DNA from 2 places in the Streptomyces sp. NBC_00076 genome. Region 2 is predicted to be linked to the other one. Evidence: riboswitches for the same ligand, from Rfam matches in the RefSeq annotation. Region 2 holds a riboswitch; the other holds the start of a gene.

Region 1 (10,906 bases), 4.7 Mb from region 2:
TCGAACCGTTTCGTCCCATCCCGATACTCTATTCGTGACATTGCAATGTGCTCCCCCGTGCAAGTCAAAACATATAACGGAGTAGTACTCGGTATGCCATCGCTGATCGGCGGGAAGCTTGACGGGTGCGGAAGTTAGTGAGACGGCTACAAGATGTTTTTGGTAGGCCTGTTCGAGGCCCCGAGCCGACGAGAAGTACTCATAAATTCTAGCCATGTAATCCGTGGGGAGTTGACGACGGGGGAGCAATAGCACAATCCGGCCTAGAGGGATATGCTTCGCTACATACGAGATTTCCCACTCGATCCAGCGACCTTCGCTTAACTGGATCATCACCAGACTGGCTTTACCTGTCAAATCCTGGACGGCCTTTTGCCAACTGTCATCCGCTGCGTATAGCCGCTGAGCGCCGGGGAAAGGCAGGCGGTCCCTGGGGCTTCCCAGTCCGATCACTTTTCCGTAGACGCGACTCATAACAGAGCAGAGGAACTGCTCGTCCGTTATGGTGGCTTCCTCGTTGATGGTATGGAAGATTCCATAGTGAAAGGCGGCTGCCGGGTGATCGCTTTGGAACGTCCTCAGATACAGGACGAAGGGGCCGCTAGCCTCGTCTGCGGATACTAACGTAGGTGCTGAAATTCGGTCAGCGAAGCGGGTAATGAAGGCAGGCAGCATTTGAGGTGGGACAACGAGCAAGTCTATCGCAAAATATGTGGCCCCGATGAGAAACATTGGGAGGGCAAAATTTGCGGACCAGTTGGTTTTAGGGCCGTACGTAAGCTCAATGCTTAGCATGCACAAGGTGAAGTTGCGCCGCTCTAAAATCTTTTGAAGAACATGGGAAAGCAATTTCAGTGAGAATACCGTAACCTTCCGCAGCATGCCCCCCCCCGGGGTCCTACCCTGCTCTACCGTCACACCATTTTCCAGGCGTCCTGGGGGACCTGTACCCAATACAAGAGGGGCTTAGGCCATGGTCGCAAATCAGTCTGATGCCGCGCATATGATCTGGCAGGTCAGAGTCAGGGCGCCCGAGGTCAAGCGAGCGACCAACCGCTTCAGGGCGAAGGGGCCAAGCGCAGCAAGTGCTCCGCGTGAGGGGAGATGGTCAACTACGGAGTGGTTCAGTCGAAATGAGGCTCGCGATGGGGAGCGCCCTGGGCCGTCCCTGGGCCGTGGGAAGCCGACCAACGCTGACAGGCGACGCCCACGGGTGACCACCCCCACCCCGCTCCGGCCTGGTCCCCTGGAGTTGATCTGCGACACTGGGAGGGTTATGCCTGCACCCGGAGAACTCACTTTCGTCGCCCCGCGCGGAGCCAAGAAGCCGCCGCGGCATCTCGCCGACCTCACGCCCGCCGAGCGCAAAGACGCGGTGGTCGCGGTCGGGGAGAAGCCGTTTCGTGCCAAGCAGCTGTCGCAGCACTACTTCGCGCGGTACGCGCACGACCCGCAGGAGTGGACGGACATCCCGGCCGGTTCCCGCGGCCGGCTCCAGGAGGTGCTGCTTCCGGAGTTGATGTCGGTCGTGCGGCATCTGTCGACCGACCAGGACACCACCCGCAAGACACTGTGGCGGCTGTTCGACGGGACGCTCGTCGAGTCGGTGCTGATGCGCTACCCGGACCGGGTGACCATGTGCATCAGCTCGCAGGCGGGGTGCGGGATGAACTGCCCGTTCTGCGCGACCGGGCAGGCGGGGCTGGACCGGAACCTGTCCACCGCCGAGATCGTGCACCAGATCGTGGACGGCATGCGGGCGCTCAGGGACGGCGAGATCCCCGGCGGCCCGGCGCGGCTCAGCAACATCGTGTTCATGGGCATGGGCGAGCCCCTCGCCAACTACAACCGCGTCGTCGGCGCCATCCGACGGCTCACCGACCCCGAGCCGGACGGACTCGGGCTCTCGCAGCGCGGGATCACCGTCTCGACGGTCGGACTGGTCCCGGCGATCAACCGCTTCACCGACGAGGGCTTCAAGTGCCGCCTCGCCATCTCGCTGCACGCCCCCGACGACGAACTGCGCGACACCCTCGTCCCCGTGAACACGCGGTGGAAGGTGCGCGAGGTCCTGGACGCCGGCTTCGCGTACACGGAGCGGTCCGGGCGCCGGCTGTCCATCGAGTACGCGCTGATCCGGGACATCAACGACCAGGCCTGGCGCGGTGACCGGCTCGGGCGGCTGCTCCGGGGCAAGCCCGTGCACGTCAATCTCATTCCGCTGAACCCGACGCCCGGGTCGAAGTGGACCGCCTCGCGCCCCGAGGACGAGAAGGCGTTCGTCGAGGCCATCGCCGCCCATGGTGTGCCGGTCACCGTACGGGACACCCGTGGGCAGGAGATCGACGGGGCGTGTGGTCAGCTCGCCGCGACCGAGCGGTAGTGTGGCGATCGTAGGTACATCTTCATATTCCGACAGGGGAGCGCCACAGCGCTGAGAGTGCGGCACCGGCCGCAGACCCTCTGAACCTCGCCCAGGTCATTCTGGGTAGGAAGTTCGGTCACTACTCGAGCTGTTGCGCCCTGCCCGGGAGTCCTCGGTCCGTCCGAGGGCCCGGGCAGGGCCGCGTCTCTTCCTGGTCACCCCAGGAGGAATCCAGTGAGCATCACCCACAAGGCCACGGCCATGGTCGTCGGACTCGGTCTCGTCACGCTCTCCGCGTGCGGGTCGGGGTCGTCCGACGGCGGCAGCGGCGGCGACTCCAAGACCGTGACCCTCGTCAGCCACGATTCATGGGCCGTGTCGAAGAACGTCCTCGCGGACTTCGAGAAGCGGTCCGGCTACAAGGTCAAGGTCCTCAAGGACGGCGACGCCGGCCAGGCCGTCAACAAGGCGATCCTGACCAAGGACAACCCGCAGGGCGACGTCTTCTTCGGCGTCGACAACACCCTGTTGTCCCGGGCGCTCGACAACGGGCTCTTCCAGTCGTACGAGGCGAAGGGCTCCGACCTGATCAAGCCCGAGTACCGGGCCGACCAGGACAAGCACCGGGTCACGCCCATCGACACCGGCGACATCTGCGTCAACTACGACAAGGCGTACTTCAGCGAGCACAAGCTGACCCCGCCCGACTCGTTCGACGACCTGATCAAGCCGGCGTACAAGAACCTCCTCGTCACCGAGAACGCCTCCACTTCCTCCCCGGGGCTGGCCTTCCTCCTCGGGTCCGCGGCGAAGTACGGCGATGGGGGCACCTCCCGCTCGAGCGAAGCCGAGAGTGGGGGAGGCTGGCCGGACTACTGGAAGAAGCTCAAGGCCAACGGCGTGAAGGTCGTCGACGGCTGGGAACAGGCCTACAACGAGGAGTTCTCCGGCTCCGCCGGCGGCAAGAAGGCCAAGGCCGACCGGCCGCTCGTCGTCTCCTACGCCTCCTCGCCGCCCGCCGAGGTGATCTACGCCGACCCGAAGCCGAAGACCGCGCCCACGGGCGTCGCCGCCGGCACCTGCTTCCGCCAGGTCGAGTACGCGGGCCTGCTGAGCAACGCGTCCAACGCAAAGGGCGGCAAGGCGCTCCTCGACTTCCTGCTCACCAAGGAATTCCAGGACGACATGCCGCTGAACATGTTCGTCTACCCGGTACGCAAGGGCGCCCAGGTGCCGCCCGAGTTCTCCGAGTTCGGGCCGCAGGCCAAGGATCCCGAGACCCTGGACCCGGCCCGGATCGCCGACAACCGTGACCAGTGGGTCAAGTCGTGGACCTCGCTCGTACTGAAGTGACCCGGCGCGCCAAGGGGAACGCGGCGCGGCTCGGGCTCGTCGCCCTGCCCGTCGTGTTCTTCGCGGTGTTCTTCGCCTATCCCGTGACCGCGATCGTCGCGCGGGGTCTGAAGGTCGACGGGGTGTGGCGGCTGGGGCGGATCGCCGACGTGGTCGGGCAGTCCGACGTCCGGCACGTGCTGTGGTTCACCACCTGGCAGGCGCTTGCCTCCACCGCGCTCACCCTGCTGGTGGCGCTGCCCGGCGCGTATGTCTTCGCCCGTTTCGACTTCCCCGGCAAGCAGGTCCTGCGGGCCGTGGTGACGGTCCCCTTCGTACTGCCGACGGTCGTGGTCGGTACGGCGTTCCTGGCCCTGGTGGGGCGCGGCGGGCTGCTGGACGAGCTGTGGGGCGTACGGCTGGACACCACCGTGTGGGCGATCCTGCTCGCTCACGTCTTCTTCAACTACGCGGTCGTCGTGCGGACCGTCGGCGGGCTCTGGGCGCAGCTCGACCCGCGCCAGGAGGAGGCCGCGCGGATGCTCGGCGCGTCCCGGTTCGCGGCCTGGCGGTGGATCATCCTGCCCGCGCTCGGGCCCGCGGTGGCGGCGGCCGCGCTGATGGTCTTCCTGTTCACCTTCACGTCCTTCGGCGTGGTGCAGATCCTGGGCGGGCCGACCTTCTCGACCCTGGAAGTGGAGATCTACCGGCAGACCTCCGAGATCTTCGACCTGTCCACGGCCGCCGTGCTGACGATCATCCAGTTCGCGGCGGTGGGCGCGGTCCTCGCGCTGCACGCCTGGACCGTACGGCGGCGGGAGGCGACCCTGCGGCTGGTGGACGCGTCCGTCACCGCGCGCCGGCCGCGCGGGGCGGGGCAGTGGGCGCTGCTGGCCGGCGTCCTCGGCTCGATCGTCGTGCTGCTCCTGCTGCCGCTCGCGGTGCTGTTGCAGCGGTCCCTGGACGCGCCCGACTTCGGCTACTACCGGGCGTTGACCCGCGACGACGGCGGGCTCTTCCTGGTCCCGCCGATCGAGGCGGTCGGCAACTCGCTGCGGTACGCCGTCGCCGCGACCGCCATCGCCGTGCTGATCGGCGGGCTGGCCGCGGCCGCGTTGACCCGACGGGACGCGGGTCGTTTCGTACGGGGATTCGACGCGCTGCTGATGCTGCCGCTCGGGGTGTCCGCGGTGACCGTCGGGTTCGGGTTCCTGATCGCGCTGGACGAGCCGCCGCTGGACCTGCGGTCCTCGTGGATCCTGGTGCCGCTCGCGCAGGCGCTGGTCGGTGTCCCGTTCGTGGTGCGGACCATGCTGCCCGTGCTGCGGGCGGTGGACGTACGGCTGCGGGAGGCGGCGGCCGTGCTCGGGGCCTCGCCGTGGCGGGCGTGGCGCGAGGTGGATCTGCCGATGGTGCGGCGGGCGTTGCTGATCGCCGCGGGGTTCGCCTTCGCGGTGTCGCTGGGGGAGTTCGGGGCGACGGTGTTCATCGCGCGGCCGGACAACCCGACGCTGCCGGTCGCCGTGGCGCGGCTGCTCGGCCGGGCCGGTGAGGTCAACTACGGCCAGGCGATGGCCCTTTCGACGATCCTGATGATCGTGTGCGCGGTGGCGCTGCTGGTCCTCGAACGGCTGCGCACCGACCGGACCGGGGAGTTCTAGATGTTGTTGAGCCTTGAGGACGCGACCGTACGGTTCGGTGGGCGGGCCGTGCTGGACGAGGTCGGCCTCGGTGTCGCCGAGCACGAGATCGTGTGTGTGCTCGGGCCCAGCGGCAGCGGCAAGTCGACGCTGCTGCGGGCGGTGGCCGGGCTGCAACCCCTGGACGGTGGGCGGGTGTCGCTCGACGGCCGCGACCAGGCGGGCGTGCCCGCGCACAAGCGGGGCGTCGGGCTGATGTTCCAGGACCACCAGCTGTTCCCGCAGCGGGACGTGGGCCAGAACGTGGCGTTCGGGCTGCGGATGCATGGCGTGACGAAGAGTCAACAGGACGATCGCGTAAGGGAGTTGCTGGAACTGGTCGGGCTGCCGGGGGCCGGACGGCGGGCCGTCGCCTCGCTCTCCGGAGGCGAGCAGCAGCGGGTGGCGCTGGCCCGGGCGCTCGCCCCACGACCCCGGCTGCTGATGCTGGACGAGCCGCTCGGCCAGCTGGACCGGTCGCTGCGGGAGCGGCTGGTCGTCGAACTGCGGGAGCTGTTCGGGCGGTTGGGGACGACCGTGCTGGCCGTGACGCACGACCAGGGTGAGGCGTTCGCGCTCGCCGACCGGGTGGTGGTCATGCGGGACGGGCGGATCGCGCAGTCCGGTACGCCGCTGGAGGTGTGGGAGCGGCCGGTGGACGAGTTCGTGGCGCGGTTCCTGGGCTTCGAGAACGTGGTCGAGGCCGTGGTGGGCGGGGAGGCCGCGGACACGCCGTGGGGGAAGGTGCCGGTGCCCGCGGGGGCCTCGCAGGGGGAGCGCCGCGTGCTGGTGCGGCCGGCCGGGGTGCGGCTGGTGGCCGCGGACGAGGGGCTGCGGTGTGCGGTGGCCGCGCGGACCTTCAAGGGCACGCATGTCGCCGTGCGGTTGCGGCCGGAGGACGGCGGGCCGGCTCTGGAGGCGGCGTGCGGGCTGCGGGGGGCGCCGGGAGTGGGGGACGTGGTGGGCGTGCAGTTCGACGTGGCCGAGGTTGTGGTGCTGGACTGACCGGCGGTACGGCGTTGCGTGGCCGTACAAGGCTGTGGCCCGCCCCGGAAGGGACGGGCCACAACAGTGTCGGTGCGACGCGGGCGTCAGCGGCCGCTGTTCGCCCCACGGCGACGGAAGCCGAAGAAGACGGCGCCGCCGCCGACGGCGACCAGGGCGACCGCGACACCGGCGATGACGCCGGTGTTGGAGTTCGCACCGGTCTCGGCGAGGTTGGAGTCACCGGCCGCGGGGGACGGGGCGTTGCTCACGGTGCCCGCCGGGGCGGTGCTCTCGTTCTCCGAGGGCGTCGGGCTCGGGGTCGGGCTGTCGGTCTCCTCGGCCGGGGTCGAGGCGGAGTCCGACGGAGTCGGGGTGGGCGTCGGGGTCGGGGTGTCCTCGGTCTTGCAGGCCGTGGACGGGGTGGTCAGGTTGGGCTTGATGTCCTCGTCGACCAGGTTTCCGGCCTTGACGTGGACGCGGTAGACAGCGTTCGGCTGCCAGTCCTCGGCGAAGGTGATGGTGGCACCCTCGCGCGAGCCCTTGACCTCCTGCTGGCCGACCTTCTTCGCGTCGGCGCCGTTCTCCTCCAGGAAGACGGAGACGACGGCCGGGACACCGGAGGGGTCCACGTCGGTGACGGTGATGACACCCTTCGTGCCGTCACACTTCGCCTCGGCGGAGAACTCACTGATGTTGCAGGCCAGCGCGCTGCCGGCGGCGCTGAGCGCCAGCGCGGCCGAGGCGGAGGCGACACCGAGGACGCGGGCGGTGCGTACGGCGGTACGACGGGATATGGGCAGGACTGCCACGTTTGTCCTTCACAGGAAGCGCAAATGCGGGGGGTGGAAGGGGTGGTGAGGTGATGTCAGCACCACATCAGCACCCCCACGAGACTCACAGGTCTATAAGTGCTGCATAAGTAGTGTCAATGCATATGCAGGTTACAGGGGTTGGCTTTGCCGTCTTATTAACCACCGAGACGTTTCAGTGCCCCCGCGGCCTCCTCGATCCGGTCAACCAGGGCGATTCGGGCCTGCATCGACCGATCCCGCGCGAGCGCCTGCAACAGCGGCCACGTGGGCAGCTTCTCCGTCCAGTGGGCCCGGTCCACGAGGACCATCGGCGTGGGCTCGCCCCGCGACTCGTAGTAGTTCGGCGTCGCGTTGTCGAAGATCTCCTGTACGGTCCCGGCGGCGCCCGGCAGGAAGACCACGCCCGCGGTGGAGCGGGCCAGCAGGCCGTCCTCGCGGGTGGCGTTGGCGAAGTACTTGGCGATGTGCCCGGCGAAGGCGTTGGGCGGCTCGTGGCCGTAGAACCAGGTCGGGATGCCGACGGAGGGCCCGCCCTTGGGCCAGCCGGCACGCACCTCGAAGGCGGCCCTCGCCCACTCGGTGATCGAGAGCGTGAAGGTGGGCGTCTTGCCGAGGACGCGGAGCGAGTCGGTCAGCATCTCGTCGTCGTACGGGGCGGCGTACGCGCCGAGGTTCGCCGCCTCCATCGCGCCCGGGCCGCCGCCGGTGGCGACCGTGAATCCGGCGCGGGCCAGCTCCCGGCCGAGCCGCGCGGCACCGGCGTACTCCTCGGTCCCTCGCGCCATCGCATGGCCGCCCATCACGCCCACCACCCGCGCCCCGCGCAGGAGTTCGTCGAGGGCATCCGAGACGGCGTCGTCGTGGATCGCGCGCAGCATCGAGGCGAATATGTCGCCGTCGGCCTTGGTCCGCTGGAACCAGGCGTACGCGCGGGCGTCCGGTGTGGCCTCGTAGCCGTCCGACAGGAAGGCGAAGAGCTCGTCGGGGGAGTAGACCAGGCCCCGGTACGGGTCGAAGGGCAGGTCGGGGACGGGCGGGAAGACCATGGCCCCGTCCGCGCGGACCTTGACGGCGGCGTCCTCGCGCATCCGGCAGCCGAGGAAGACCGCGCCTGCCGTGTCCGTGCCGAGCAGTTCGCGCGTACGGTCCGTCAGGTCGACGGCCTGGACGCGGAATCCGGCGAGCGTGCCGCGCGCCGAGACGGTCGCGTCGAACTCCTCGAGCGTCTCGATCTCACGGTCGTTGTGGTGGGCCGCATGGGCGGGCATCATCTGCACCCGCCCATGCTAGGCGCGGCGCGTCTCAGCCCTCCACGGCAGCCGGGTCCATCCAGATGACCTCCCAGGTGTGGCCGTCGGGGTCGTCGAAGGAACGGCCGTACATGAAACCGTGGTCCTGCGTCTCACCCGCCGGGGAGCCGCCCGCCGCGAGCGCCTTCTCGACCAGTTCGTCGACCTTCTCGCGGCTCTCGGCGCTCAGCGCGAGCAGCACTTCGCTGGACTTCGTCGCGTCGGCGATCTCCTTCTTGGTGAAGGTCGCGTAGAACGGCTTGGTGAGCAGCATGGCGACGATGCTGTCGCTGATCACGACGGAGGCCGCCTTCTCGTCGCTGAACTGCGGGTTGATCGTGTAGCCCAGCTCGGTGAAGAACTTCTTGGAGGCGTCCAGGTCGTTCACGGGCAGGTTGACGAAGATCATCTGCTGGTACGTCGAGGTCATCGGTCTCTCCCATCGGGTGCGTGCTGTTCGGTGGTTAGACGGCGCGTCCCACCGGAACTCATCGGCCACCGGAGAAGTTTTCCTACGGGATTCACGTACGGGATTCACGCACGGGCCGCCCGTGCTGTCAGCGGGCCAGGGGGAGCGCCGCCAGTTCGGCCACGACCAGGGTGAGCGGGCCGAAGAGGGCCAGCAGCGCGCCGGCGCGCAGGGCGGCGGCGCTGCGCAGCGTGGTGCTGGGCGCGCCGAGCCGTACCAGGGCGGCCGTGGTGTCGGCGCGGGCGTGCTTGGCCTCCACGGCGGCGGTCACGAGGGTCGCCACGGTGCAGCCGGTCACCAGGAGCAGGCCGAGGATGGTCAACGGGCCGAAGGAGGGGCCTGACGTGTCGTCCAGCGCGGCCATGGCGTACGCCCCCGACGCCACCGCGCAGACGACGCCGAGGGGTCGGCCGATGCGGGTGGCCTCCGCCATGAGGACGCGACCGGCGAGGAGGCGGAGGGCGCCGGGGCGGGCGGTCTGGAGGAGCCGTCCGCAGAGGTGGGTGAGGCCGGGGCCGGCCAGGGCCAGACCGACGGCGGTGAGGATCCACCCGACGAGGATTCCGGCGGGCCCTGCTGTGGCGAGGCCGCCGGGCATGGTGAGGGCGGCGGTGGGGGCGGGCGCGGTGCGGTTGGCGTAGGCCTCCACGGCCAGGCCCGCGGCGAGGATCGCGATGCCCCAGGGGAGGCCTCGGGGGGCGTCCTCGGAGGCCGGGGGAAGCGCGCCGGGGGCCAGGTCGGCGGTGCCGGTGTCCGGGATGGAGAGAACCGCGGTGCCGGTGCCCGAGGTACAGGTCACCGTGGTGCCGGGTTCGCCCGCGCCGGCCGGGGCGGTGGTGCCGCCGTGACTCGGGCCGGGAGCCGCACCGGCGACCGGACAGTCCGTGTCACCAGCAGTGCCCGGATCCTGAGCCAGCCGCCCGCCCGGCGCCTGGCGGGACCGGAGGCGGACGCCGAAGGTGCCCCGTGCCGCGGGGCCGCCGTACGCCCCGAAGCGGCCGAACGAGCGGACCCCCGTCAGGGCAGCCGCCGGTCGGCTTTCCCGTGGCCGCGACACCAGGCCGACAGCCAGTGACGCGGACGCCGGGACCAGGGCCAGCAACGTCAGAGCGGCGGGGAGCGGCAGGGGCGCGTCCGCCGCCAGGAACTCCGCTGCCGCCCCGTCGAACGGCATGCCCGTCAGGTCGCCCCGGAGGTGGAGGAAGACCAGCAGGGCGAGCATGGAGCCCAGCGTGCAGGAGAGGGCCGTCGTGGTGGCCGAGACGGCCATCAGGCGGGCCGGGCCCAGACCGATCGCCGAGAGGCCGGTGCGCGGCCTGGCGGCCGGGTCGGTGCGGGCCACGGCGAGCGCGAAGTACACCGTCGTGGCCAGGGGGGTCGCGCACCAGGCCAGCCGGAGAAGCGAGCCCGCCGGGTCGTCCGGGTGGCTCATCGCGTAGCCGAGGGTGCAGAGCAGGAGGAAGCCCGTGCCGGCCGACGCCGCCGCCACCAGGAGACGGCGGAGCTGGACGGCCGGGTGGGCGCCGCGGGTCAGACGGAGAGCGAGCACGTGGCCCGGCCTTCCGTCTCGGGCACCGGCGGCAGGTGCACGGTCTTCACACGCCGTCCGTCCAGCAGCGACACCGTGCGGTCGGCGAGGGCGGCCGTCTCCGCGTCGTGGGTGGCGAGCACCACCGTGATGCCGTGCGAGCGGGCCGCCGTGGTGAGCGTGCGCAGGACGTGGGTGCGGTCCGCGCGGTACAGAGGAGCCGTCGGTTCGTCGGCGAACAGCACCGTGGGCGCCGGGGCCAGGGCCCGCGCGATGCAGACGCGCTGGCGCTCGGACTGGCGCAGTTCGTGCGGGCGCTTGCGGGTGGTGTCGCCGACGTCCAGGCGCTCGAGCCACTCCAGCGCCACCGTCCTGGCACGGCGACGGCTGGTGCCGCGCAGCATCAGGGGAAGGGCCGTGTTCTCCCAGACGGTGAGCTCGGGGA
Region 2 (10,906 bases):
AGACGCCCTGGCGCCCGACGGTCACGGTGCTGCGGCCGGACGACCCCGGGCTCGTCCCGGACACGCAGCACGAGGCCGTCACGCTCACCTCCGTGGTGCCGGCCGGTCGGCCCGAGCCGGAGGTGGTGGCCCGGTACACCGAGGCCATGACGAGGGCCGCCGAGCATGCCGTACCGGAGCTGCGCGAGCGCCTTCTGTGGCAGGAGGTCCGTACCCCGGCCGACATCGCGGACGCGACGGGCGCGGAGGGCGGCGCCGTTCCCGCACCGGCGCTCGCCGCGGGGGACGGCCGTCTGCTGCACCCGTCCAACAGCACGGCGATACCTGGCCTGTTCACCGTCGGCGGCTGGTCACATCCGGGCGGTGGTCTCCCGCACGCCGGAATGTCGGGCGCGCTCGTCGCCGGACTCATCGTGGAGGGGCCGGAGTTCCGGGGTTCCCAGTGAAGGCGTGACACCCCGGCCGCGGAACGCTCTAGAAGCGGTACTGCTCGTCGAACCCGTTGCCCTGGTTCTGGTTCTGGTCGTGGCCCTGCTGGCCGTACTGCTGCTGCTCCTGCGGGAAGTCGCCGTAGGGGTCGTCGGTGCTGCGCTGTTGCGGCACCCACACCCCGCCGGCCGGGGTGTCGCCGTAACTGCCGGTGGCGTACTGGTCCTGGCTGTAGCCCTGCTGCCCGTACTGCTGCTGGCCGCCGTAGGAGGTGTCGTACGCGGCGCCGTCGTAGGTCTGGGTGCCGATGTACGGGTCGGAGTAGGCGGCGTACTGCTGCTGGCCGGATGTGTCGTAGCCGTACTGCTGCTGGTCGTAGCCGGTGTAGCCGTCGTAGGAGTACGACGGGTCGGCGGCGGCCGTCGCGTACTGGTCCTGGGTCTGACCGGCGGTGGCGTAGGACGCGTCGGCGGCGGCGTACCCGGGGTCGTATATGCCGTAGGAGCCGGTTTCGTCGGGCAGGGGCTGCGGCTCGTACACGGAGGTGTTCTCGGCGGCCGTCGCGACGGGGCGGGCGGGCGTGAACACGTCGTCGCGGTCGTACTCGTCGTCACCGCCGTAGGCACCGGCGTCCTGGCCGAAGTCGGCGTTCCGGCCGTAGCCCGCGTCAGCCGCCTCGAGGCCGGTGACCTCCAGGGCCGGATCCTGTCGGTCGTCCCTTCCGCGGCGCCGCTTACTGACGTCGGCGCCCGGGCGGCTGACCGCCCAGCCGGACGCAAAGCCGCGGCGGAAGGAGAGCGTGACGTAGGTCTGGCCGATCGCGAAGGCAACGGCACCCAGTGCGATGACGACCACGGACGGGATCAGCACGCCGAGCACGACGCCGAGGAAGCCGGCGAAGGCGAGCAGCCGCCAGCGCAGGCGTGCCTTGTACTGCAGCAACACCTCGCCCAGCAGCCACAGCGCGACGATGCCGAACGCGATGTAGAGGACCGTCCAGCCCATGTACGCCCCTCTCACAGTGGCCGTTACGCAGTGTGTCGTATGCCGGTGCGACCGGTCTAGGCCTGGGGCGGGTTGTGCAGTCCCAGGTTCTCGTAGATCTCCAGCGTCGCGGTGGAGTTGTTGAGCGTGATGAAGTGCAGTCCGGGCACTCCCTCGGACAGCAGCCGCGCACAGAACTCCGTGGCGAATTCGATACCAATGGAGCGTACAGCCGCCGGATCGTCTTTGACTGTGAGGATCCGCTCTTTCAGGGCGGGCGGGAAGGCCGCGTTGGTGAGGGACGGAATCCGAGCCAGCGTCTTGGCGCTGCCGATCGGCATGACCTCGGGGATGATCGGGGTCTCGCAGCCCGCGGCCGCGACCCGGTCACGCAGCCGCAGGTAGTCCTCCGGCTGGAAGAACATCTGCGTGATCGCGTAGTCCGCGCCGGCGCGGCACTTGTCGACGAAGTTGCGCACGTCGACGTCCCAGTCGGCGGAGCGCGGGTGCATCGCGGGGAAGGCCGCGACACCGACGCAGAAGTCGCCGGACGCCTTGATGAGTTCGACGAGCTCGGCGGCGTAGGTGAGGCCCTGGGGGTGCGCCACCCAGTCACCCATCGGGTCGCCGGGCGGATCGCCGCGCAGCGCCAGCATGTTGCGGATACCGGCGTCCGCGTACTGCCCGATGATGTTGCGCAGGTCGGCCACCGAGTGGTCCACCGCGGTGAGGTGGGCGATCGGGGTGAGCGTGGTGTCGGAGGCGATCGCCTCGGTCGCCTTGACCGTGCCCGCGCGGGTGGAACCGCCCGCACCGTAGGTCACGGAGACGAAGTCCGGCGCCACGGCCTCGACCCGGCGCAGCGCGTTCCAGAGGTTCCGCTCACCCTTCGGGGTCTTCGGGGCGTAGAACTCGAACGAGTACGTCGTCTTGCCGGTCGCGAGCATGTCACGCACGGTGCGGGCGTGGTCCGACCTGGTTGATGCGGTGCCGAGGGCCATACCCGCAGGTTAGTCAGGGTGCGGCGGTCCCCCAACCGGATCACGGAATTTTGACCGATTTGTCTATTTACTGTCCACCCATTGGACGGACAGGTAATACAAGCTGGCCGGGCGGTGTCACCAGGCCTGGCGCAGTCGCTTCGCGAACTCCGCGGCCGCCGCTCCCGGGTCGTCCGCCTCCGTGATCGCCCGGACGACCACGACTCTGCGGGCGCCCGCCTCCAGCACCTCGTCGAGGTTGCCGAGATCGACGCCGCCGATGGCGAACCAGGGTCGGTCGGTGCCGACGGAGGCGGCGTACCGGACCAGGTCGAGGCCGGGGGCATGGCGGCCTGGCTTGGTGGGGGTCGGCCAGCACGGGCCGGTGCAGAAGTAGTCCACGCCCTCCTGGACGGCGGCCGCGGTTGCCTCCGACCCGGCGTGCGTGGAGCGGCCGATGACGACGTCGTCGCCGAGGATCGCGCGGGCGGCGGGCACCGGAAGGTCGCCCTGGCCGAGGTGCAGGACGTCGGCGCCGGCGGCATGGGCGACATCCGCCCGGTCGTTGACCGCGAGGAGCCTGCCGTGCCGGGCGCAGGCGTCGGCGAACACCTTCAGGTACTCGAGTTCCTCCGCCGCCTCCATGCCCTTGTCCCGCAGCTGCACGATGTCGACCCCGCCGGCCAGGGCGGCGTCCAGGAACCCGGCGAGGTCGCCTTGTCGCTTCCGGGCGTCCGTGCAGAGGTACAGCCTGGCGTCGGCGAGCCGGGCGCGGGCGGTGCTGTCGGGCATGGGTGGGTCCCCCGTGGTGGATGGCGTACGGGCCGCGGGCCGCAGTCGACCACGACCGTGGCCTTCGTGGGCCACGGCCCGTACGTCGGGCGATGTTCAGATCAGCAGCGTGCTCGGATCAGACGGCGAGCGCCTGGGCGCGGCGCTTCACCTCCGTGCCGCGATTCTCACTCAGCGCCTGTGCGGGGGTTCCGGGCAGGCTCGGGTCGGCGGTGAAGAGCCACTCGAGCATCTCTTCGTCGGTGAAGCCGTCGTCCCGCAGGAGCGTCAGGGTGCCGGTGAGGCCCTTGACGACCTTCTGCTCGGCCCCGTCGATGAAGGCCGCGGGGACGTGCAGCGCGCGGTTCTCACCACGGCGTACGGCGATGAGCTGGCCCTCCTTGACCAGCTGTCGCACACGCGTCACCTCGACATCGAGCATCTCTGCGATGTCGGGGAGGGTGAGCCAGGCGGGTACGAGAGCATCGATCTTTGCGTCAATCTCGGTCACGGGACAAGCGTGCCATCTCGCACTGACAGTCGGAAGCCAGCAGCGCCCGACCTGCGGTTTTTCCTACGGCGTGGCCGCCTTCAGGGGCCTTGCCGAGTCGGCCAGCAGCGTGGGGTCCAAGGGCGTCCCCGCCTCGATCAGCCGCCGCCCCTGCGCCAGGTCCCGGGGGCGTCCCACCGCCAGCAGGGCGACCAGGCGGTTCTCCCGCAGCCAGCACACCGACCAGGCCGGGCCGGACGGGTCGCCGCGCCACAGGGTGGTGTCGGCGGACGCGTGGTGGCCCGCGTACTGCACGAAGCGCCCGAACTGCTCGGACCAGAAGTACGGCACCGGGTCGTAGACGGCCGGGGGTTCGTCGGTGGCCTCGCCGACGATGTTCGCGGCCACCGTGCGCGGCCCCTGGAGTGCGTTGTCCCAGTGATGGACCAGCAGGCGCTCGCCGTACCTGCCCGAAGGGAACGACGCACAGTCACCGACCGCGTAGACGTCCGGTTCGGAGGTGTGCAGGCGCTCGTCGGCGACGACCTCGCGGTGGGCGCCGAGGGCGATGCCGGATCCGGCGAGCCAGGCCGTGGCGGGGCGGGCGCCGATGCCGACGACCACGGCGCCGGCGGGCAGCCGCGAGCCGTCGTCCAGGAGCACGGCCCCGGGCTCGACGCGCGCCACGCGCGCGTGGGTGCGCAGAGCGGCACCGGCGTCGGCGTACCAGGAGGCCATCGGGGCGGCCACCTCGGCGGGCAGCGCGCCGGCCAGCGGTCGGTCCGCGGCCTCGACGACCGTCACCGCGCAGCCGGCCTCGCGCGCGGCCGTGGCGAACTCGGCGCCGATCCAGCCCGCGCCGACGACCACGATGTCGTGCTGCCGGGCGAGTACCGGGCGCAACCGCTCGGCGTCGTCCAGGGTCCGCAGCAGATGGACCCCGGGCACTGTCTCCGCGCCCGGCAGCCGGATGGGTTCGGCGCCGGTCGCGAGGACCAGGACGTCGTACGGCACCGGCCCCTCGGCGGTGTCCAGCCGGTGCGCGCCGGGGCGCACGCCCAGCACCTCGCGCCCGAGGCGCAGTTCGATGCCCAGGGCCTCGAAGTCGACGTCGAAGGCGACGGCCTCGGCCTTGCCGAGCAGCACGGCCTTGGACAGGGGCGGACGGTCGTAGGGCTGATGGGGCTCCGCGCCGATCAGGGTCACGGTGCCGGTGAAGCCCTGTTCCCGCAGGGCGACCGCGGTCTGTACCCCCGCCATGCCCGCGCCCACCACGACGACACGCCGTGGCGTGGAGGTTCCCTGTTCCTGCGTCTGCTCGCTCACCTGATCACCATAGACAACTGACGGACAGTCAGTCAGGGGCATGCTCCGTGAGCTGCTCCACAACGCTCGTCCCGCTACCGGGCTGCGACTCCCACTCCCAGCTCTCCTCCAGCCGCACACGACCGTCGGACAGGTCGACGACCGTCGACACGCAGTGCCCCGAGGACGTCGTCCCGTCGTGCTTGAGCTGGACGTACCGGAAGTCCAGGCGGTCGCCCTCGCGCGTCCCCACCAGGTGCCCGCGGACGACGTCCCCGCCCGCGTACTCGGCCCAGATCTCGCCGTCCTTCTCGTGGTACGTGAACCGGGTGCGGGTGCCCACCTGACCTGGGGCCTGGTCGACGACCGGGGCGAGGGTGAGTCCGTCGAGCGATCGCGGCACGGGTGGAGGCTCCCTTACTGAGACGGAGGACGTCGGGCTAGGGTGGCCAACGTAAAGCACTCGCGGGAGCCCGGACGCACCGGGCTGAGAGGGAGGCTGGCGGCCTCCGACCGTACGAACCTGATCCGGGTCATGCCGGCGAAGGGAGGGGCTGGACGCCCATGTCGCGTACGCCAGATCCATCGGGCACCTCGGACGTCCCGTCGGGCACCTCGGACGTCCCGTCGGGCACCTCGGACGTCCGGTCGGGCATCTCGGACGTCCTGGTCGTCGGGGGCGGCATCATCGGCCTGGTCACCGCGTGGCGGGCCGCGCAGCGCGGCTTCGCCACGGCGGTCGTGGACCCCGAACCGGGAGGCGGGGCGGCCCGGGTGGCGGCCGGGATGCTGGCCGCCGTCACGGAACTGCACTACGGAGAGCAGACCCTGCTCGGCCTGAACCTGGAGTCGGCCCGCCTCTATCCGGACTTCGCCGCCGAGCTCACCGACCTCACCGGCCGTGACCTCGGCTACCGCCGCAGCGGCACCCTCGCCGTCGCGCTGGACGCCGACGACCGCGCCCACCTGCGTGAACTGCACGCACTGCAACGGCAGTCGGGGCTGGACTCCGAGTGGCTGTCCGGGCGGGAGTGCCGACGCCTGGAGCCGATGCTCGCGCCGGGCGTACGCGGCGGGCTGCGGGTCGACGGCGACCACCAGATCGATCCGCGACGGCTGGCCGACGCCCTGGTGGACGCCTGCGAGCGGGCCGGGGTCGTGTTCCACCGCACCTGGGCCGAGCGGCTGTCGGTGGTACGGGAGCGGGCGACCGGTGTCGTCACGCGCGAGGGCGTGGTGCTGGGCGCCGGGCAGGTGGTGCTGGCGGCCGGCAGTCTCAGCGGGCGCCTCACCGGGGTTCCGGAGGACGTCCTGCCGCCCGTGCGGCCCGTGAAGGGGCAGGTGGTGCGGCTGACGGTACCCGAGCGGTACGCGCCGTTCCTGAGCCGGACGGTTCGGGCGGTGGTGCGCGGCAGCCAGGTCTACCTGGTGCCGAGGGAGAACGGCGAGCTGGTCGTCGGCGCCACCAGCGAGGAGCTGGGCTGGGACACCACGGTGACCGCGGGCGGCGTGTACGAGCTGCTGCGGGACGCCCACGAACTGGTCCCGGGGATCACCGAGCTGCCGCTCACGGAGACCCGGGCCGGGTTGCGCCCCGGCTCCCCCGACAACGCGCCGCTGCTCGGCCCGACCGGTCTCGACGGGCTGCTGCTGGCCACCGGGCACTACCGCAACGGCGTGCTGCTCACGCCGGTCACCGGCGACACCCTGGCACACGCCCTGGTCACCGGTGAACTCCCGGACGAGGCCCGCCCCTTCACACCCAAGCGCTTCAGCACCGTCCTCACGGAGCAGCCCGTATGAACGTCTCGGTCAACGGCGAGCGGCGGGAGGTCGCCCCGGGCACCGCCCTCGACACACTCGTGCGGTCCCTCACCGCGGCGCCCTCCGGAGTGGCCGCCGCCCTCAACGAAACCGTCGTCCCGCGCGCGCGATGGGCCTCGACATCCCTCGCCGAGGGAGACCGCGTCGAAGTCCTCACCGCAGTCCAAGGAGGCTGACCCATGGCCGACAACCCCTTTGTCCTCGGCGGTACGTCCTTCACGTCCCGCCTCATCATGGGTACGGGCGGCGCGCCCAGCCCGGAGGTTCTGGAGCGGGCGCTGGTCGCGTCCGGGACGGAGCTGACGACGGTCGCCATGCGCCGGGTCGATCCGGGCGCGCACGGCTCGGTGCTGTCGGTGCTGGAGAAGCTCGGCATCCGGGTGCTGCCGAACACGGCGGGCTGTTTCACGGCCGGTGAGGCGGTGCTGACGGCCCGGCTGGCGCGGGAGGCGCTCGGGACGGAGCTGGTCAAGCTGGAGGTCATCGCGGACGAGCGGACCCTGCTGCCGGATCCGATCGAGTTGCTGGACGCCGCCGAGACGCTGGTCGACGACGGGTTCACGGTGCTGCCGTACACGAACGACGATCCGGTGCTTGCGCGCAAGCTGGAGGACGTCGGGTGCGCGGCGATCATGCCCCTCGGGTCGCCCATCGGGTCCGGGCTGGGCATTCGCAACCCGCACAACTTCCAGCTGATCGTCGAGCACGCGCGCGTGCCGGTGATCCTGGACGCGGGGGCCGGTACGGCCTCGGACGCGGCGCTGGCGATGGAGCTGGGGTGTGCGGGGGTGATGCTCGCCTCTGCGGTGACCCGGGCTCAGGAGCCCGTGCTGATGGCCGACGCCATGCGGCACGCCGTGGAGGCGGGCAGGCTGGCTCGGCGGGCGGGCCGGATCCCGCGGCGGCACTTCGCGGACCCGTCGTCTCCCACGGAGGGCCTGGCGGTACTGGATCCGGAGCGGCCGGCGTTCTGAGCGGCGCGCGACGGGTGGGGACCCGCGCCGGATTCCCGTCCCGCCTCCGCCCCGCATCCGTCCCGCCTTTCTCCCGCTCACCACCTGTTTCCCGTCGGTCAGGAGGCGGCCGGCTCCCGTAGCGGGCACCTCCGATGGCGGTTGTGGCGCTGTGGGTTGCGTCACAGGTCCGCTGCAGTCCCGCCTCGATCCTGGCCGAACCGGCGGTCGTGTCAGTCATGGCTCGTACACTCACCTGCGTGGATACGACCCTTCAGGACCCATTGGTCGGGCAGGTGCTCGACGGCCGCTATCGCGTCGACGCGCGGATCGCGGTCGGTGGGATGGCCACGGTCTACCGGGCCCTGGACACCCGCCTGGACCGGGTTCTCGCACTCAAGGTGATGCATCCGGCGCTGGCAGCCGACGCGTCGTTCGTCGAGCGGTTCATCCGCGAGGCGAAGTCCGTCGCCCGCCTGGCGCACCCGAACGTCGTACAGGTCTTCGACCAGGGCACCGACGGGTCGTACGTCTACCTCGCGATGGAGTACGTCGCCGGCTGCACCCTGCGCGACGTGCTGCGCGACCGCGGGGCGTTGCAGCCGAGGGCCGCGTTCGACATCCTCGAGCCGGTGCTGGCGGCGCTCGGCGCCGCGCACCGCGCGGGGTTCGTACACCGGGACATGAAGCCGGAGAACGTCCTGATAGGGGACGACGGTCGGGTCAAGGTCGCCGACTTCGGGCTGGTGCGGTCCGTGAACACCGTGACCAGCACCACCGGGGCCGTGCTCGGCACGGTCTCGTACCTCGCCCCCGAGCAGATCGAGCAGCCGGGCGCCGCCGATCCCCGCGTCGACGTGTACGCGTGCGGTGTCGTCCTCTACGAGATGCTCACCGGCGAGAAGCCGCACGACGGGGACTCCCCGGCGATCGTGCTCTACAAGCACCTCCACGAGGATGTGCCGCCGCCCTCGGCCCTCGTGCCGGGGCTGGCGTACGAGCTCGACGAGCTGGTCGCGTCCGCGACGGCCCGTAATCCCGACATCCGCCCGTACGACGCGGTCGCGCTGCTCGCGCAGGCGCGGGAGGCGCGTGCCGGGCTCGGCCCGGACCAACTGGACGCCGTGCCGCCGCAGGCGGTCTCCGTGGCGCACGACGGCACCGAGGACCGCACGAGCGTGATCCCGCGCTCGCTGACCGTGCCGCGCCCCCTGCCGGTCAACGAGGACGAGGACGCCGGGGCCACTTTCCATCGCACCAGTCGCTTCGAGTCCGGGCCTCCGCTGCCCTCGCGCCGCCGTTCCCGCCCGCCGGGCCGCCTGGTGGCGCTCATCGCCGCGGTGCTGCTGGTCCTCGGGGTCGGCGCGGGCGTCTGGTACATCAACTCCGGCCAGTTCACCCAGGTCCCGTCCGTGCTGGAGAAGACCCAGGCGCAGGCCCAGGACCGGCTGGAGGCGGCCGGGCTCGACGTCGGCAAGGTCGACCACGAGTACAGCGACACCGTGAAGCGGGGCACGATCATCACCACCGACCCGGCGCCGGGCGACCGGATCCGGGACAACGCCTCGGTGCGGCTCGTCATCTCCGACGGCCCCGAGACCGTGAAGGTGCCCGACGTGGAGGACTACCGGCTGGACAAGGCCAGGTCCGTGCTGAAGGAGGACGGACTGCAGCCGGGCATGGTCACCCGGGAGTTCAGCGAGGACGTGGAGAGGGGCTTCGTGATCTCCACGAACCCGAAGGCCGGGACCGAGCGGCGGGCCGGCTCGGCGATCGCGCTCACCGTCAGCAAGGGCAGCCCGATCGACGTCCCGGACGTCACCGGAGAGTCCGTCCAGGACGCGAAGGCGGACCTCCAGGAGGCGGGCCTGAAGGTGAAGGTCGCCTCCGAGCAGGTCAACTCCTCCGACTACGACAAGGGGCAGGTCGCCCGGCAGACACCGCGGGACGGCAGCACCGCCGCCGAGGGCGACACCGTGACGCTGACGCTGTCCAAGGGCCCGGTGATGGTCGAGGTCCCGGACGTGGTCGGTGACAACGTCGATGACGCCCAGTCCGAGCTGGAGGCCGCCGGCTTCGAGGTCGACAAGGACCGCGGGCTGCTCGGACTGTTCGGCGACACCGTCAAGAAGCAGTCCGTCGAGGGCGGGGAGAACGCACCCAAGGGGTCGACGATCACGATCACCATCCGCTGACCGGGCGGACCGGACCGCATGACACCCTGGATGCGTGAAGAGTCAACAGCCCGGCAGCGGAACCGGAACCCCCGGTACCGTGCGCAACCCCGTCGGCGGTCATGTCCCGGTGGCCGGCGGTCTCCACTCGGTGGGCCTGTCGTACGCCCATGACCTGAGGGCCGAGACCGTGCAGGTCTTCGTCGCCAACCCGCGCGGCTGGGCCACGCCCACCGGGAACCCTCGGCAGGACGAGGAGTTCCGGGCGGTGTGCGCGGCCGAGTCGATCCCGGCCTATGTGCACGCCCCCTATCTGATCAACTTCGGTTCGCACACCGAGGCGACCGTGGAGAAGTCGGTGGAGTCGCTGCGGCACTCCCTGCGGCGCGGGCGGGACATCGGGGCGCTCGGCGTGGTCGTGCACACAGGCAGCGCGACCGGCGGCCGGGACCGGTCCGTGGCGCTGAAGCAGGTGCGGGAGCATCTGCTGCCGCTGCTCGACGAGCTCACCCACGACGACGACCCGTACCTGCTGCTGGAGTCGACGGCCGGGCAGGGCGCCTCGCTGTGCTCGCGGACCTGGGACTTCGGGCCGTACTTCGAGGCGCTGGACGCCCATCCGAAGCTGGGCGTGTGCCTGGACACGTGCCACATCTTCGCGGCCGGCCACGACCTGACCGGGCCGAGCGGCATGCACCAGACGCTGGACCTGCTGGTCGACACGGTCGGCGAGGGCCGGCTCAAGCTGATCCACGCCAACGACTCCAAGGACGTGGTCGGCGCCCACAAGGACCGGCACGAGAACATCGGCTCCGGCCACATCGGCGAGGACCCGTTCCGCGCGCTGATGACCCACCCGGCCACCGAGGGCGTACCGCTGATCATCGAGACGCCCGGCGGCAAGGAGGGGCACGCGGCGGACGTGGAGCGGCTGAAGAAGCTGCGCGACGGCTGAAGTAGCTACGGGACGGCTGAAGTAGCCGCGGGACGGCTGGA

The links. Region 2 has a riboswitch for thiamine pyrophosphate ahead of thiO (glycine oxidase ThiO). Riboswitches for the same ligand answer to the same signal wherever they lie in the genome.
Region 1: it holds a riboswitch for thiamine pyrophosphate, as region 2 does, so the genes downstream of both, OHA64_RS33995 (thiamine ABC transporter substrate binding subunit) here and thiO (glycine oxidase ThiO) in region 2, are expected to answer to the same signal.

What each region holds. Positions count from the first base shown of each region.
Region 1 covers NZ_CP108242.1:7,429,213-7,440,118, forward strand. Annotated here, with positions in the region: gene rlmN (23S rRNA (adenine(2503)-C(2))-methyltransferase RlmN) at 1,277-2,383, shown strand; TPP riboswitch at 2,408-2,513, shown strand; gene OHA64_RS33995 (thiamine ABC transporter substrate binding subunit) at 2,600-3,718, shown strand; gene OHA64_RS34000 (ABC transporter permease) at 3,694-5,358, shown strand; gene OHA64_RS34005 (ABC transporter ATP-binding protein) at 5,359-6,381, shown strand; gene OHA64_RS34010 (LAETG motif-containing sortase-dependent surface protein) at 6,468-7,172, opposite strand; gene OHA64_RS34015 (LOG family protein) at 7,331-8,452, opposite strand; gene OHA64_RS34020 (VOC family protein) at 8,478-8,894, opposite strand; gene OHA64_RS34025 (hypothetical protein) at 9,022-10,482, opposite strand; gene OHA64_RS34030 (ABC transporter ATP-binding protein) at 10,464-10,906, opposite strand, start outside.
Region 2 covers NZ_CP108242.1:2,772,949-2,783,854, forward strand. Annotated here, with positions in the region: gene OHA64_RS12665 (phytoene desaturase family protein) at 1-446, shown strand, start outside; gene OHA64_RS12670 (hypothetical protein) at 475-1,434, opposite strand; gene metF (methylenetetrahydrofolate reductase [NAD(P)H]) at 1,491-2,414, opposite strand; gene thiE (thiamine phosphate synthase) at 2,532-3,185, opposite strand; gene OHA64_RS12685 (Rv2175c family DNA-binding protein) at 3,304-3,675, opposite strand; gene OHA64_RS12690 (NAD(P)/FAD-dependent oxidoreductase) at 3,739-4,980, opposite strand; gene OHA64_RS12695 (hypothetical protein) at 5,009-5,362, opposite strand; TPP riboswitch at 5,415-5,526, shown strand; gene thiO (glycine oxidase ThiO) at 5,524-6,762, shown strand; gene thiS (sulfur carrier protein ThiS) at 6,759-6,959, shown strand; gene OHA64_RS12710 (thiazole synthase) at 6,963-7,757, shown strand; gene pknB (Stk1 family PASTA domain-containing Ser/Thr kinase) at 7,997-9,931, shown strand; gene OHA64_RS12720 (deoxyribonuclease IV) at 9,966-10,865, shown strand.